DNA from 3 places in the Priestia sp. J2 genome. Region 1 is predicted to be linked to each of the others. Evidence: riboswitches for the same ligand, from Rfam matches in the RefSeq annotation. Region 1 holds a riboswitch; each other region holds the start of a gene.

Region 1 (5,930 bases):
GCGACAAGAAAGGAGCAGACCTGTTCGTATTATCAAAAATTAAATGTATCAAAATCAACGCTATCACATCATATTAAAGTACTTCGCGAAGCTGGAATTATCAAACTACGTATAGAAGGTACGCAGCACTATTATTCCTTGCGTTTAGAAGAACTTGAGGAACTGTTCCCAGGTCTGCTTCCTTCCATTATCAATATAGATGAGCAATTATTTTAAAAGCTGAACGATGTTTTGTTCAGCTTTTTTGTTCAAAATAAATGTGTCCATGCAGGCTGCATCCGGGATTAAAAGAAGAACGACAGTGAGGGCAAGTCGAGTTACAGGTTAAATATTCATTAATTGAGAGCTCATGTTTACATACTCCGCAAAGAATAGCTTTTTCATTAAACATAGATGTTGGCCATCTTTTAATGTCGTGATCCGCATGTGCGTTATGACATTGATAGCATGGATAATATGTATGACAGCAATAAAATTTTATTGCGATAATATCTTTATCCGTATGATAGTGCGTACAGCGCGTTTCGGAATCCACTGTGTCACCTTTTACTGCAGGTACAGATTTGTTCATTATCATCACTCCTTATGAAAAGTATAGCATGCTTTTATACGCCTTATCATACATATGTAAAAAGAAAAATGCTATAATAAAACCATCGTTTTACATGTCAGATTGCATGCTAAAAAGATTAGATAAAAATTGATGTCAAAACAGATCGATTAAGTGATGCAAAGAGAGGAAGAAAAAATGAGTAAGCAAGTTATCGTTTTTACCGGAGGCGGAACAGCGGGGCACGTAACGCCAAACATTGCCATCATGAAAGAATTAGACAGTGAAAAATGGGATATCCATTATGTCGGTTCTCACAATGGTATTGAGAAAGAATTAATTACAAAATTAAACGTTCCATATCATGCGATTTCAAGCGGGAAGCTGCGTCGATATGTAGATATGGAAAATGTAAAAGATGTATTTCGAGTAGCAAAAGGGGTTGGCGATGCACGTCGCGTGCTGAAAAAACTAAAGCCTTCTCTTGTTTTTTCAAAAGGCGGTTTCGTCACAGTTCCTGTGGTAATGGCTGCTAAATCTTTAAACATTCCCGTGTTCATTCATGAAAGTGATTTAACACCGGGACTGGCAAATAAAATTGCGCAGAAATTTGCCACTAAAATTTTTACTTCTTTTGATGAAGCCGCAAACTACTTTCCAAAAGAAAAAGTGCAGGTTGTTGGTTCACCTATTCGAAAAGAGCTATTTAGCGGAAGCGCAGCGAACGGGGAAAGCTGGCTACGCTTTTATGATAAGCGCCCCATTTTAACGATTATGGGCGGAAGTTTAGGAGCACGCCGTATTAATGAAATCGTTCGAGAGTCTTTGCCTGAACTGCAAAAGAAATTCCAAATTGTACACCTTTGCGGAAAAGGCAATATTGATACAAGCCTTGAAAAAGAGTCAGGATACCGTCAGTTAGAATACGTAAACGAACAGCTTCCTGATGTTCTAGCGGCAACTGATTATGTGATTACACGCGGTGGATCCAATGCCATTTTTGAGTTTTTAGCTCTTCATAAACCGATGATGATTATTCCTTTATCAAAAGCACAGAGTCGCGGAGATCAAATTTTAAATGCACAATCTTTTAAGAAAAAAGGCTACTGTATGGTTGTAGAAGAAGAACAGTTAACAAAAGAATTGTTTTTACGTGAAGTAAGTGAGCTTCAGCAGCAGGCAAGTACAATGAAGCGTACAATGCGTGAAGCAACAAAAACGGATGCTATTTCAATTCTTGTAAATGAAATTGAGAAAATGAGCTAAAAAAAGCGTTCTTATCTCCTCGATAAGAACGCTTTTTTTCTTCTGAAATTATTATTTTAAAATAATGAATAAATATAGAAAAATAAAGCTTTTAAAATTTCAAAAAATGTTGTTGACAGTAAATTTTAACAGGAGTAAGATTACTCTCATAAAACGTTCCACTGTGAAACGCTGAGTCTTTTCTGAAAGAGAAGGAAAGAGCGGAGGACCCAATTATCAGGGGTGAATCTCTTAATTGAGTAGGGTTACTTTCTTGACCCGAACCCGTCAGCTAACTTCGTAAGCGTTAAGAGAGAGGATGGTGTAATCGTGGTCGTTTTCTATAACAGCGGATAGTACGCTCCTTTCAAAATATAGGTGAAAGGAGCGTCAGGATGCATTTATCTAAGCAAATGATTCAAATGATTGAATATCGGGCAATGTGCGACCAGCAATCTTTTGATCTAGCAAACCGCTATTTGTCTACGTTAGCTAATCAAAGTTTTAAACGCAGCAGTAAAAGTCATCATTAAGTCTAAAAATTAAATAACAAATATACGCTTAATCAATTATGAGCGGGGGACCCAATATTTTGTACGTATGTACTAGGGGTGAATCTCTTAACTGAGTAGGGTTACTTCCATAACCCGAATCCGACAGCTAACTCCGTAAGCGTTTTGGGAGTAAAAAATTCGTGTCAATCACGGCTTATTTGTCGTGCATTAAACCGCGGAAGAGAACTCTCTTCTGCGGTTTTTTAGTGGAAAAAAATAGCATCACGTCTCGCGGTTAGCTTTTTTGGACGTGATGCTTTATGAAAAGAAACCGTCACTAAACTTAGAAGCTATCATTTTTGTCAGGAAACAGTTAGGAGGAAGCAACTTGGATATGATGATGCTTGGAACGCTTGCCTTATTAGCGACTGCTATGTACGGAATTATTCGCTGGTCGTCTCATGTAGTAGACGACAGAGAGGAGAAGTGAACATGTCGTTCATTTTGTCAGGTATTTCAGTTCTCGTTTTAATTTATTTAGTATATGTACTGTTAAATCCAGAACAATTTTAATAAGCGGAGGAATAAAAAGTGGGGATTTTTCTACTATCAGTTGCGCTGCTGCTTATTTTTGTAGCGCTTATTGCAAAGCCCGTAGGTATTTATATAGCGAATGTGTTTTCAAACGATAAAAACACTAGCTTGATAGGAAAGATAGAAACGGTGATGTTTAAAGCAGCAGGAATTAAAGGGCTTAATCAGACGTGGAAGCAATATGCATTTGCTCTTGTTTTGGCGAATACGTTTATGATTTTTGTGGTGTACCTTATCTTCCGGTTTCAAGGGGTACTGCCGTTTAACCCAAGCCACATCAAAGGAATGGATCCGGCACTTGCTTTTAACACGGCCATTAGTTTTATGACAAATACGAACTTGCAGCACTACAGCGGCGAATCAGGATTGTCCTATTTCTCGCAGATGGCCGCCATTGTATTTATGATGTTTGCTGCACCAGCAACGGCACTTGCAGTAGCAATCGCTTTTATTCGTGGGCTGGCAGGGAAAGAAATGGGAAACTTTTTTGTTGATTTTGTAAAGTCAATTACGCGTATTTTACTTCCTATCGCTTTTATAACAGGCATTTTATTTATGTTTTTAGGTGTCCCTCAAACGTTAAGCGGAACGGTTACTGCCCATACAATAGAAGGGGCAACACAGCAAATAGCAAGGGGACCAGTTGCTTCTTTTCTTTCAATTAAAGAGCTAGGAAACAACGGAGGGGGATTTTTTGGTGTCAATTCAGCTCATCCATTTGAAAATCCTAACGCGTTGAGCAATGTATTACAAATCGTCCTTATGCTTTTATTGCCAACAGCACTTCCTTTCACATACGGAAAAATGATCGGAAAGCGTAAGCAAGGCCGCATTTTGTTTGTAGCGATGAGTATGCTGTTTATCGTTATTTTAAGCACAGCGTTCGTAACAGAGTGGGGTGGCAATCCAAGACTTGATGCTTTTCATTTGAACGAAGCGAACGGTTATATGGAAGGGAAAGAAGTCCGTTTTGGTGTCGGCATGTCGACGCTTTACGCCATCGTGACGACAGCAAGTGAAACAGGTGCAGTCAACACCATGCACGATACTCTTACGCCTCTTACCGGGTTGTTAACGCTTGGAAATATGATGTTAAATACCGTATTCGGCGGTGTCGGAGCAGGATTTATGAATGTCATGATGTACGTCATTATCGCCGTATTTTTATCAGGTTTAATGGTTGGAAGAACACCAGAATACGTAGGTAAAAAAATTGAAGGAAAAGAAATGAAGCTAATCGCCGTGACGCTTATTTTGCAACCGCTGCTAATTTTAGGAGGAACAGCTGTAGCACTTACCACTCATTTAGGAATAGAAGGTATATCAAATCCAGGCTTTCACGGGTTAAGTCAGGCACTGTATGAATTTACGTCGTCAGCAGCAAACAATGGATCCGGCTTTGAAGGACTCGGTGATGCAACGCCGTTTTGGAACATTTCAACGGGAATCGTTATGTATATTGGACGCTACTTCGGACTAATTACGATGCTGGCGGTATCGAGCTCACTAGCATCCAAACAGCTTGTTCCCGAAACACCTGGGACATTTAAAACAGATACGTCTTTATTTAGCGGCATTTTAATTGGAACTACCGTTATTGTAGGAGCACTTACGTTTTTCCCAGTGCTTGTGCTTGGGCCGGTTGCTGAGTATTTAACACTGTAATCAAGAAAGCGGAGGATCATAATGAATAAACGGAATTTTGCAAATAATATTGAATTGGATCGCAACAGTCATATTCAAGGTTCTGTGGATACACAAGCTTCATCGATTTTTATTCAATCAGTAAAGCAGGCTTTTATCAAGCTCAGCCCAAGAACGATGATAAAAAACCCTATCATGTTCGTAGTAGAAATCGGGTTTATAATTACGCTTTTTTTAGCCGTTGTTCCGGACCTTTTCGGAGAAAGTACAGTAAGCACAGGATTTAATGTTGCCGTATCTCTCGTGTTATTTTTTACCATTGTTTTTGCTAATTTTGCAGAAGCATTAGCAGAAGGTCGAGGAAAAGCACAGGCAAACTCATTAAAGAAATCTAAAGGCGATATTACAGCTAATCAGCTTCAAAACGGGCAAATGATACAAGTTTCGGCATCGCAACTAAAAAAAGGAGATATCGTCGTCGTTTCACAAGGCGAAATGATTCCTGGAGATGGAGAAATTATTAAAGGACTGGCGTCTGTTGATGAATCGGCTATTACGGGTGAATCGGCACCTGTTATGAAAGAAGCAGGCGGGGATTTTAACTCTGTAACTGGAGGTACAAGAGTTGTCAGCGATGAAATTACAATTAAAATTACGTGTGAGCAAGGTGAATCGTTTTTAGATAAAATGATTTCGCTTGTTGAAGGAGCAGAGCGTCAAAAAACGCCAAATGAAATTGCGCTAAACACGGTTTTGACAAGTTTGACGATTATTTTTTTACTAGTTGTTGTGACGCTTCCTGTCTTTACAAACTATTTACATTTTCAACTCGACACGGCTATTTTAATTTCACTGCTCGTCTGCCTTATTCCTACGACGATTGGAGGATTATTATCGGCCATTGGAATTGCTGGAATGGATCGAGTCACGCAGTTTAACGTGATTGCTATGTCAGGAAAAGCAGTAGAAGCAGCTGGTGACATCAATACAATTATTTTAGATAAAACCGGCACCATTACGTTTGGAAACCGAATGGCTCATCAGTTAACGACTGTAGAAGGCGTAGACGAACGTGAACTGTACAAATGGGCGTTTGTTTCTTCTCTTTACGACGAAACACCAGAAGGACGCTCGGTGGTTGATTTTATCCAAACTCGCATGGGAGTAGAAGACCTTAGAAAAACGCAGGGAACGTTTGTAGAATTCAAAGCTGAAACGCGAATGAGCGGCATTGACTTACAGAATGTATCTGTACGAAAAGGAGCAGTGGACGCCGTCACGGCATGGGTAGAGTCAAATGGCGGGAAGGTTCCCTCTGATTTACAGCAAAAAGCGAACGAAATTGCAGGAGCTGGTGGCACGCCGCTTGCCGTCGCCGCCGATGATAAAATTTATGGCTTGAT
Region 2 (5,930 bases), 660 kb from region 1:
AAGTAAATCATACCTTTGCTTTTTTAGTTAATCGCATGTTTAACTTTTCTCTCTATTCATTTACAATTATCTATATTTTCTAACAATTTATCCATAGGCTGATAGTTTCTTACTATTTTTGGAACTATGTAGACTGAACGCTCTAATAATGTAGAAAATCTAGCAGTTAAGAAGTCGTTCGACTTACATGCACTTCTTAAATTTTTTATAAATATTCTTATTGTTATATAAAAAGCAATCCTTTATGAAAATCAGCATACGTTTTCTGAAAATCAAAAATAAAACAGGACTTTAGATTCATCGTCCTGTTTGGAGCATGTTTTCGACTTTTTTAATGTCCGCGTGCGTAGGATTGATTTCCCGAGCATAGGCGATTTGTTCTTTCGCTTTTTCCATTTCTTTTAATTGAATATAGGTTTTGGCGAGTTCGAGCGGCAGCATAATCCCTTCAAAACCAAGATCTTGCGCCTTCTGCAAATAAAACAGCGATTTTTCGTAATTCCCTCCAAACATAAGCGGAGTTTCCCGATATTTTATTCCTCGAACGAAGTGCGCCAAGCTTGAAGATGGATTTAATGTTAATGCCTGATGAAGAGCCCGGTCCATTTCTAAGTTCAATACCATTTTTTCAAAGATAATTGATTCTTCGATTTGCTTTGCTAAACAAACGGCTAAGTAACAGTACAAATCAGATGCTTGAGGTTTTTTCTTCATTTCTTGTTGAATTTCGCGCTTGATCTCTTTCCACTTTCCCTCTTCTAGCTGATTCATGACGTATTGTGCATGTATTCCCACCTGTTTGCCCTCCTTTTCCTCTTTATCATAAAGGATTTCTGCGCAAATGAAAAAAGTAAGTGTTCTTCATTCTTCACAAAAAACGTTACCATTAAAAAATAGGCAAATTTCTCAATCACTTAACCCAATTAGTACATAGGATATAGAGACTTTTATTAAAGGAGGTTACACATATGGGCGCAAAAGGCGGTTTTGGTTTTTCATTTATCGTTGTTTTATTTATCCTATTAGTAATCGTAGGGTGTTCTTGCTACTACTAATTTCTAGAGAGGATGAACATCATTCATCCTCTCCTATTTCAAAAAAACCATGCTTTCGCATGGCTACATACCGATTAGATGAATGAGTAGAGGAACTCATTGTTCGGCAATATTGAAGAAATTTTTGGTTTTTACTTCCGCCTAGTATGCCTTTTTTGAAGGGGACTATGCGCAAATAAAGTTAACGTTTAAAAGCGAAAGCCAGACGCACCTACAATAACAAGTAAAACAAATAACACAACGATTAACGCAAAATTTTGTTTTCCCACGTACCATCCCTCACTTCCTGTTATCTGCTTTTAGTGTATGCAACAGCTTGGCAAAATGTTTAGGACAGGGGTGCGGATTTTTCCAATGAGAAAAACCTTCAAATTTCGCCAAAAAAAGTGAATCATATTTTTGTTTCTTTCGTTATATATAGTAAGAGATTTTTTTACTATAAAAAAGGAGGGGCTTTAATGCGCCGACATTCCAAATTGCCCATTGTTCTTGTTTTTGCCTTCTTTTTATTCATCGCAACTGTTTTGTGCGTAACCTCTTATATGTCTTGAACGTATAAATAATATAAAAAAATCGCCTCATCGAAGGCGATTTTTCTATCCTAGCATTATATCTTCGTTTGGATAGCGAACGGCTTCACGCTTTTGCTTAGATAATGAAAACGCAAGGGTTAATGGCCCCACTTTTCCTAAAAACATGATAAAGATAATAATCACGCGTCCAAAGTATGAAAGCTCAGGAGTTGCTCCCATCGATAACCCCACTGTTCCAAACGCAGAAACCACTTCAAACATAATTTTTATAAACGGCAGGTTTTCTGAGATATTTAATAGAAAAATGGCCCCAAACACAAACATAATCGAAATCATCGTAATGGCTAGTGCCTTAAACACATGAAGAGGAAGAAGCCGTCTCTTTAACAGCACAATATCTTCCCTGCTTCGTAAAAATGCCCATACAGAAAAGACAATCACCACAAACGTTGTTAGTTTAATACCTCCTCCTGTTGACGCACTCCCTGCACCTATGAACATTAACATAACCATTAAAAATATGGTGGAATCATGTAGACTTCCTATATCGATACTATTAAAACCTGCTGTGCGTGTTGTTACCGCTTGAAAATAAGACGCCCACACTTTGTCTCCTAATGACAAACTTCCAAGTGTATGTGAATTGCCGTACTCTAAGAAAAAAATAAAAAGCATGGCAATCACGTTAATGGCAAACGTGCTGATAATCATAATTTTTGAATGCAGCGTTAGTTTTTTATACGATTTTTTTACCCACATATCAGCAAGAACGGTAAATCCTAACCCACCAATAATAAACAAAAAGGAAATCGTTATGTTAATAACGGGATCTCCTACATACTGAACTAAGCTGTCAGATAATAGTCCGAACCCTGCGTTATTAAAAGCTGAAATTGAATGAAACAAGCTAAAGAATAGCCCCTTAGACCATCCGAATTCCGGAACCCAGCGTATCGCTAAAAAGATAAGTGCAACAAACTCAATTAAAAATGAAAAGATAAACAGCCTTTTAACTAGCAGGACAACTCCGCCGACGCTCGTTTGATTTAATGCCTGCTGAACGAGCATACGCTCTTTAAATCCAATTTTTTTACCTAGCATCATAAAAATCAGCACGGCAAATGACATAATGCCAAGACCGCCTATTTGAATTAACAGCATAATAATCGTTTGACCGATGACGGTAAAACGCGTACCTGTATCTACGACGGCTAAGCCGGTCACTGTCATAGCGGAAGTAGATGTAAAAAGGGCGTCTACCCACCGGATTGGCTCAGTAGTAGAAAAAGGCATCATTAATAAAAGAGCACCAATAATAATTCCTCCGCCAAAAATGGAGACAAGCAGCTGCGGCGGCGTAAGCCTAACAATTTTTTTTTTCATAAGTTAAACTCCTTCTTCTTCAAAACGGTTTAAATCGCGATTATGTCCGATAACAATAAGCATATCTCCTTGTTCAATTGTTTCATGCGCCGTAGGCGAAATCACCATTTCCCCGTCTTTTCGCTGAAAACCGATAATATTACAGCCGTACTTTGCACGAATATTTAAATCAAACAGCGTTTTATTATGAAGTTTCTTAGAAGCGACAATTTCAACAATACTATAGTCTTTAGACAGTTCAATATAGTCAATAATTTTTTCTGACACCACGTGATGAGCAATCCGCTTCGCAATATCGCGCTCAGGATGAATGACTTTGTCCGCTCCTATTTTCTCCAGCACTTTTTGATGATACATATTCACCGCTTTTACCCATACTTGCTTAACGCCCATATCTTTTAAAAGCATCGTTGCAAGCACGCTTGCTTCGATATCGTCTCCAAACGAAATAAGAGCATGATCAACGTTACGAATGCCTAGCCCTTTTAAGCTAGCTTCATCAATTGCGTTCGCTTGCACGACATATGTAGCTGAGTTGCTATATTTCTTTACTACCTCCTGATTGCGGTCAATAGCGAGCACATCCACATCCAAATTAGCAAACTCTTCAACCAAACTGCCTCCAAAACGACCTAATCCCAATACAGCAAACTGTTTTTTCATAATGTATTTATTCCTTTCTTCAACTGCTGTGTGTTCTCTTAGCTTATACTTTTTCTAAAAAATTACATGTTTTTCTTAAAAAAAGCGCAAAAAAACACAGGAAGGCTCCTGTGTTTTTTCACACTCTTCCCCCTCAAAACGCTTGCGAAGTTAGCTGTCGGGTTCGGGTTTTAAGAGTAACCCTACCTTTTTAAGGATTCACCCCGGAGCACAATATGTGCGTAAATAATGGGTCCTCCGCTCCGTAATGGATTAAGCGATTTTTATTCAAATGTCTATGATCTATTTTTTAGAATAATCGATTCGATTCATGATACGTTTCACTTCACGAAAGCTATCTTACTCCTGTGGATTTTGTCTGTCAAGATATTTTTAGGGAAGACATCACTTGCGCTGCAAACTGCAAAAATCATATAAATCTAAACTGACAATCAGTTTGTGAAATTGATCAAACAAATTAATAACAGCCAAAAGCTCTAATAGCTGCGTATCACTGTAAAATTTCTTTAATTGATCCATATCAGCATCCGTCAAATCCCTTGGACGCACTCGGTATACATCTATAAATCGAAACAGCAGTCGATCTTTTTCTTCCAGCTCTTTTTCTCTTAACACTTTTTGATTAAGCGTCTTATCGCCTACATATGACATGCTCATACACGTCTCACAGCCGTTAACACCTGCTAGATAAAGCCTGATTTTTTCCTTAGTCTCTCTTTTTACTATATCACTGTTCCAAAGCTTGTCGTATAGCTCATCATACAACCTTTTTACATCTGGAATTAAATTCAGTGCTTTTTCAAAATTTGTTCCCTCTTCGTTTGTTAACAAAACTCTTGCCATTTTTTACTCACTCCTTTTTAATTATTATAGTAAGAAAAATGGAGATTTCAGATAACAAATAAAACATATTATCTGCTATTACTAATCAAATGAAACATTAATATGAAAGAAGGTTTTCAATTGAAAATTGATGAAATTGATTTATCGATTTTGCAGGCACTGCAGCAAAACAGCCGTCTTTCCTTAAGAGAGCTAGGAAAACAAATTAACCTGTCTCCTCCTTCAGTGGCAGAGCGAGTAAGACAGCTAGAGAGCTTTGGTATTATAAAAGGATATACAATCGATATTGATTATGAAAAGCTGCAGTTGCCCGTCTCGTGTTTTATTGAAGTAACCATGAAAAACGGAGAGCACGAGCGTTTTAAAAGATTTATTTCTCAGTATCCCTATGCTTTATTCTGTGAACGCATCGCCGGACAGGCTTGCTTCATTACAAAGCTTCAGCTTCCTCACCTGCACGTACTCGAGCAATTTATTAACGAAATTACACCTTATGCCAAAACGATTTCACACATCGCCCTTTCTCACGTGGAGATGTCTTCTGCATTATTGAGTCATTTAAAAGATGAAAAGTGATTGAAACATACGTTCACCGTACTAACGAAAAGATCCGAACGATTCATCGTTCGGATCTTCTTTCCACTAAACTACTTCTGTCCTAGCCTCTTTTATTCGTCCAAAAGCATAAAAAATAACCCTCCAAAGCTGGAGGGTATAAATTTTCCGAATAATGAAAGTTTTACAACTTCATTCTATCAGGTACCGACATTTCTGTCTACTTAAAAATGTAAAAGAGCTCTCTATTAATAGAAAGCTCTTTTACCTGCTTGTTTTTTGAAAACAATCAATCTATATAAAAGGGAACTACCTAAGGTTGAAAGTCACGTGAAACCTTGGCAGTTGATCCTGGATATACCGGTTGATATGATTCAAAACAAGTTCTTTCATCATTTCTTCTTTGACTTCTGATTCCGTTTTTTTATCTTTTTGTTTTAAAATAAGAATATAATAGACTTTACCCATTTTAATGGGCTTACTACACTCTCCGATGTGCTGTTTTTTTAAAACATCTATAAAAGAGGGAGATAGATTCGAAAGCTTTAGATTATCATCATTCTCTATTTTGCTGATGGTCTGGACATCAGCATATTTTTTTTGAACGTCTTGAAGCGATGTTCCTTTTTGCAGCTCAGCCGCAACGGTCTCGGCATCATGTAAAGTTGTAAAAGTTAGCTGCGAAAAAGATACGCGCGTTACATCATTCTCAATACGTGTATAGTAAGCGTCTAGTTCATCAGACGTAATTTGTTTACGGAAATATTCTTCTAATTTAAACTGATTTATTAGCTGTTTAGTTACATCGCTAGAACGAATGTGCAAGACTTCATAGCCTTGTTTTCTTGTATCTTCGTCATATGAACGTTTGATTTGTTTCCACATATCCTCGACTTTT
Region 3 (5,930 bases), 2.4 Mb from region 1:
TTGAGACATAAACAAATCAATCCCATCTACACACGAACAAAAAGGTAAACGATCTAATATGAATCGCTCGTTACACCGCTGTTGATTTCCGTGCAAGGCTTTGCTTTCCGCGGGAGTCTTCGCCTTGCCCTCCAATCAACACCTAGAGGCAACTAAATACATGAAAGCTACATTTACTATATCAGTAAAAAAATCCGAACGTATTTGATTCTCAACAAAGAATCAAACTCGTTCGGATTTTTTTTCAACTAAAATACTTTCATACCAGCCTATTTTTATTTTTTAGATTGTGAGACTTTTTCTAAAATGCGTCTTTTACGGTAAAGCATCATTCCAACTTCTCCTATATCGCTAATCGCTTGTTTGTTAATATACGCCCCAAATACCATCCCTGCTATAGGAATCATTTGAAATAGCTTTTTCCATCCCAAGTTGTCTCTATAGGTTAGAAACACTTCTCTCCAACCTTGGAGCTGCTGCAAGCTCTGCGTTCGATTGCCGCTTGCTAATTCTTCTAAAATCGCACGCTTTCCTACAATATCAGAGGATGAAAACTGCATGCATTTGACCATAAAAATGCGTTCCTCTTGCTCAGTGGGATCGTAACCATAAGAAACAGCCACTTCTTGCAGTGTCTTAAGCGTAAGTCCCAATACAAAAGGAATATCAATCGCCAGTGTGAAAATTCCACCTACTCCGGTTGTAGCTCCTTGCAGCTGCGCATTCTTTTTTCGGACTTCAATAAAATACTCCGCCAACTCATCCATTTCCTGCAGAGATAAATGCTGAACATCCTCTATTGACAGCTGCTTATTTTCTTGTAATTGGGCTGATGCTTTCTCTAGCGTGGCAGACGTATTAGCTAAATACTGGCCTCCATTATCAACATACTTAGCAATTTCATCTAATAATTTTTCTATTTTTTGATGAATGAACTTTGGCGTTACTTTATCTAAAGCTGAAAAAGGCAAGCGAGCCAGCCGCTCCCAGAAAAAAAGTCCTTTTTGGTCTTTCTCCCACTTTTCAATTTTTCGTAATTCTATTCTCAATTGTTCATGCTCTGACATATCCTCACTCTTTTCCTCGATTTATCAGCTCTGTCCTACTTGTTTATTCCGCACATATTTAATGATAAAAAACAACGCAATTAAAACAACAATTCCGATTCCAATAGGCTGCATGTATTGAGAAACAATCGGACCCACCTCTTTCCACTTAGGTCCTAACTTATATCCTAAATATACGTAAATAGCCGTTACTGGAAGCATCGCAACAAATGTGTAAATAGAAAACAGCCATACATTCATTTTTGCCATCCCGCATGGAAAAGAGATAGCCGTACGCACTCCTGGAATAAACCGTCCAAAAAAAGCGACCCCGCTGCCGTACTTATTAAAAAAGCGATCGGCAGCGTCAATTTCTTTTTCTTTCACCAAAAAATATTTTCCATATTTTAAAACTAACGGTCGTCCACCGTAACGTCCCAGTGCGTAAAGAGTCAACGGTCCACATACACCGCCTACTGTACCTGCAAGGATAGCCAGATACAAGTTCATATCACCTTGGTACACCCAATACCCTACTAAAGGTAAAACAAGCTCTGCGGGGACAAACTCAAACGTTAATGCTAAAATTACGCCAAAATAAGAGAGCTGTTTTAGCGCTTCAATTAAAGAAAGTAAAACCGACTCTAACAAAAATTCTCCTCCTCATGTCATTAAATCTAAGACTGCAAAACTATAATTTAGCCGATTGATAGATAAAAACCAACGCGACATAGTTTTTTCCTTTCCCTCTTTACGTATGACGTACTACAAAAGTTTCAATAAAAAAAGCGCTAGTTTTATCCAGCGCTTTTATAGTTTAAAGTTAATTTGAATAATACCTACTTTACGAAGAGCATCGTATAAAATAACTAAAGCCGGTCCTAAAAACAACCCGACAAAACCTAAAAGTTTAAATCCAATGTACAAACTAACTAGTGCAGCCAAAGGTGAAATACCCATATTTGTAGAAAACACTTTTGGTTCTACTACACGTCTTACTACCGTAATCACTCCAAATAGAATAAATAAGCCGATTGCTAATGAGTCATGCCCTTGCGTAAGAGCAAAAATCCCCCATGGAACGAGCACCGAGCCCGTCCCAAGGATTGGTAAGATATCGACAATTACAATTAATAAACTAAGCAGCGCGGTATACGGAACATCTAATAGCCAAAGCCCTACATAAGCCATTACAAACGTCATGACACTTAAAATAATTTGTGCCTTAATAAAACCAACCCCCGCTTGGATAAGCTGAGTGATGACAACTTGTAGCTTATATTTCGTTTCTTCTGTTAAAAATGACTTAATTTTATTTTTAATAGCAGGCAGCTCAAGGCTGATAAATACAAGCGCTACTAAATAAATAAGAAACTCTAGTAGAAATCCAGGAACAGTAGCAGCAAAGCTAATGATGATTTCCACGGTACTTTTTAATAGAGAATCTAATGAATTTACGGTTTTTTCAAGCGTGCGCTCGATAGAAGAAATCACTTCTGTAGGAAGAGCGTTTGAATAGTATTTCCACTTGATAATAGTTGGATAAATCGCGGTTTCATAGATTTCTTTTACAAATGAAGGCGCTATCTTTGAAAGAGCTACCACTTGCGTAACGATTGTCCGAACAATAAAAAATCCAATAAGTATGAGCGAAACAACATATAAAATGAAGGTCATAAGCACTGCGTAGACTCTCTTCATTTTAAAAGATTGATGCAATTTTTGAACAATACCCTCAAGCGCTAATGCTGTTAATAAAGCAAACACAATCGGTAAACTGTAAGGGATTAACAAACATACGATTACTATCGAGGCAATGACCCATATTCGCTTTTTCCACATACTCTACTATCCCCCAACTAGCTAAGCTATCTCTATATTTATTGATAAAGAAAGGAACCAGTGACTGCTTTTATGTAAGAATAAAATTTGGATATATTTATACCTGATGTTACATATTATAGGGTCAATTTCCATAATAATAAAGGAATTATTATGAAAAAAGCTACTTATTCTAATTTTTTGAATAGAATAAGTAGCTTTTTAATTTATAAATTAGCCGGCTCTCATGACCTCTGTACCTTTTTTAGGGTCAAATTTGCCTTCAGATTTAGACATCACAATTGCTGCTAGTGTGTTTCCTACTAAGTTAACAACCGTACGTGCCATATCCATGATTCTGTCTACTCCCGCAATGAAGGCTAATCCTTCTGCCGGAACGCCGATTGTTCCAAGAGTAGCCAGTAATACAACAAATGATGTTCCTGGCACCGCAGCCATTCCTTTAGATGTAACCATCAATACCAGAATGAGCGTCAGCTGTTGAACGATTGTTAAATCAATACCATACACCTGCGCTAAGAATAACGCTGCAATCGCTTGATAGAGAACAGAACCATCTAGGTTAAATGTATAACCAATTGGTACAACGAACGATACGATAGCTTTTGGACAGCCCATCTTTTCAAGTTTTTCCATAATTCGCGGAAGAACTGTCTCAGAACTAGATGTACTGTATGCTAACAACAGTTCATCTTTCATATAGCGGAATAAGTGGAAAATGTTAATTCCTGCCCATTTCGCAATTCCTCCTAATACAACAAGTAGGAAGAAAATTAACGCTAAGTAAACTAAGATAACAAGCTTTCCTAATGAAAGAAGTGACTCTAAACCGAATTTCGAAACTGTTACACCAATTAAAGCAAATACTCCAATCGGAGCCACTTTCATTACTAGGTTTACCACGTGAAACATTGCGTGAGAAACGCCGTCAAAGAATTGAACAACAGGCTTTCCTCTTTCTCCAATTGCCGCTACTCCAAGTGCGAACAATACTGTAAAGAAGATAATTGCTAGCATGTCCCCTTCAACAATTGACTGGAAAAAGTTTGTCGGAACAATGTGTAAGAACGTTTCAGCCACTGACTTTCCTTCTTGCTGTTCGGATGTTTCAACGTATTGTGAAATATCACTCTTCTGTGCTGAATGAATGTCTACACCTTGTCCAGGATGAAAAATATTAGCAATCAATACACCGATTACAATTGCGAAAGTTGTAATAATTTCAAAATAGAGAATGGTTTTAACGCCAAGCTTTCCGACCTGTTTACCGCTACCTGCTCCTGCAACTCCAACGACTAAACTTGAGATAACAATTGGAATAACAATCATCTTAATCAATCTTAAGAACAAGTCTCCCAGCGGCTGCAGGTATGTTACTACACGCGGATCGTTAAACCAAATTACTCCTACAAGAACACCGAGGATTAAACCGGTAAAAATCTGCGTAGCCAAACCAAAACGAATTTTTTTCATAGATGTACCTCCCCAAAGATGTATGACATTTGTATATACTTTTCTGAAAAAACAAAAAAAGACTATTCTTAAGAAAGAACAGCCTTTTACTTACGCTATTTTGGGCTCTTTCTCTCAATAAAGCAAACGAGGTTAACTGTCGGATTCGGAATTGAGAGTTTCCTACCTTTTGTAAGGATTCACCCCAAGGCAGCTTTACTGCCGATAATGATTCCCCCGCTCTATACGATTAAGCTTATTATTCAATTTTTATAAAATTAAAACGATCTATACGTTGTCATACGTTTTTTACAGTCAATAAAACTAAACAGAAGTCTTACTTTTACTTAACTTTATACTGCACAAATATTAATTTACTATTTTTCGACACGTTTTGTCAATACCCATGTTTATAAAACGCTTTCAAAAGACAATAATATATATTTATGCAAAAAAGCTATTGCAATGTTGCAATAGCTTTTTCTTGCTTTTTAAGTCTTTATCAGAAGTTTAAATGGCTATAAAATACGCTTATTTATTTTATAAAAATACAAAATATAGAATAGCCGCTAAAATAATTCGATAAATGGCAAACGGAACTAATTTAATGCGGTTGATTAATTTTAAGAAAAAGCGAATCGATATAAGCGCAAAAATAAAGGCGCTGATAAAACCAGCAATAAAAAACGGTAGTGCATCTGATGTGAAATACTGCCAGTTTTTAACCAATGAAAGTCCACTTGCTCCTGCCATAATTGGCACTGCCATAATAAATGTAAAATCTGCGGCTGCCTTATGGCTCATTCCAAGAAGAACCCCTCCTGAAATCGTTGAGCCTGAACGAGAAAAACCTGGCCAAAGAGCAATACATTGAAACAGTCCTATACCTAGTGCTTGTCCATAAGACATTTGGTCCACCGTCTCTACACGCGGACGTTTAGGTCCAAACAAATCTGCTAGAATCATTAATACAGCTCCGACCACTAAGCCAATTAGCACCGTATTTAAAGAAAACAAATGTTCATCAATGTAATCATCAAACAAAAGTCCTAACACTCCTGCGGGTAACAAACCAACAATTACCTGCATTAAATTTAAGCGATTTGTCGGTCCAATTGCAGCAGCTGGTTTTTTTCCCAATCCTAATAAATTAATAAAACGATCTTTAAAAATAACAACTACTGCTAAGATCGACCCTAGCTGAATAACAATCTTAAATGTATTAGCTACTGGAGATGAAAATAATTCTTTTGAATTTAACCACAGGTCATCCACAATAATCATATGCCCAGTTGACGAAACGGGAGCAAACTCTGTTAAACCTTCTACAATCCCTAAAATGATTGCTACAATAATTTCCCACATAAAGCTATGTACCTTGCCTTTCTTTCAAATTAATAAGCTTATCGCTTCGTTTTACATGCTCAACTATTTTCCTATTTTGACACTTGCTTTTTTATCATAATTGTTAAAACTATGAAATACAATGTGTATTTGCAAAAAGATAAGAATCTTTAATAATTTGTAATAAAAAGCTTACATGCTACAACCAAAAAACACGATATCAGCTTTTATTTATTTTAAAAAGCA

What was found. A riboswitch is a leader RNA that binds a small molecule or an ion and turns the genes downstream of it on or off. The one in region 1 is predicted to bind cyclic di-AMP.
Region 2: linked by a shared signal. The riboswitch ahead of LJY09_RS19255 (potassium channel family protein) and the one ahead of kdpF (K(+)-transporting ATPase subunit F) in region 1 are both predicted to bind cyclic di-AMP.
Region 3: linked by a shared signal. The riboswitch ahead of LJY09_RS02305 (glutamate/proton symporter GltT) and the one ahead of kdpF (K(+)-transporting ATPase subunit F) in region 1 are both predicted to bind cyclic di-AMP.

The regions. Positions count from the first base shown of each region.
Region 1 covers NZ_CP086208.1:3,048,019-3,053,948, reverse strand. Annotated here, with positions in the region: gene LJY09_RS15470 (ArsR/SmtB family transcription factor) at 1-216, shown strand, start outside; gene LJY09_RS15465 (CHY zinc finger protein) at 236-571, opposite strand; gene LJY09_RS15460 (undecaprenyldiphospho-muramoylpentapeptide beta-N-acetylglucosaminyltransferase) at 749-1,816, shown strand; cyclic di-AMP (ydaO/yuaA leader) riboswitch at 1,976-2,118, shown strand; gene LJY09_RS15455 (hypothetical protein) at 2,191-2,328, shown strand; cyclic di-AMP (ydaO/yuaA leader) riboswitch at 2,344-2,484, shown strand; gene kdpF (K(+)-transporting ATPase subunit F) at 2,782-2,862, shown strand; gene kdpA (potassium-transporting ATPase subunit KdpA) at 2,887-4,548, shown strand; gene kdpB (potassium-transporting ATPase subunit KdpB) at 4,570-5,930, shown strand, end outside.
Region 2 covers NZ_CP086208.1:3,706,871-3,712,800, forward strand. Annotated here, with positions in the region: gene LJY09_RS19235 (tetratricopeptide repeat protein) at 298-795, opposite strand; gene LJY09_RS19240 (YjcZ family sporulation protein) at 969-1,055, shown strand; gene LJY09_RS19245 (YjcZ family sporulation protein) at 1,244-1,324, opposite strand; gene LJY09_RS19250 (TrkH family potassium uptake protein) at 1,652-2,971, opposite strand; gene LJY09_RS19255 (potassium channel family protein) at 2,975-3,634, opposite strand; cyclic di-AMP (ydaO/yuaA leader) riboswitch at 3,759-3,903, opposite strand; gene LJY09_RS19260 (carboxymuconolactone decarboxylase family protein) at 4,019-4,477, opposite strand; gene LJY09_RS19265 (Lrp/AsnC family transcriptional regulator) at 4,598-5,053, shown strand; gene LJY09_RS19270 (peptidyl-prolyl cis-trans isomerase) at 5,342-5,930, opposite strand, start outside.
Region 3 covers NZ_CP086208.1:425,383-431,312, reverse strand. Annotated here, with positions in the region: gene LJY09_RS02320 (EcsC family protein) at 276-1,067, opposite strand; gene LJY09_RS02315 (DedA family protein) at 1,092-1,697, opposite strand; gene ytvI (sporulation integral membrane protein YtvI) at 1,857-2,888, opposite strand; gene LJY09_RS02305 (glutamate/proton symporter GltT) at 3,102-4,361, opposite strand; cyclic di-AMP (ydaO/yuaA leader) riboswitch at 4,468-4,607, opposite strand; gene LJY09_RS02300 (undecaprenyl-diphosphate phosphatase) at 4,881-5,705, opposite strand.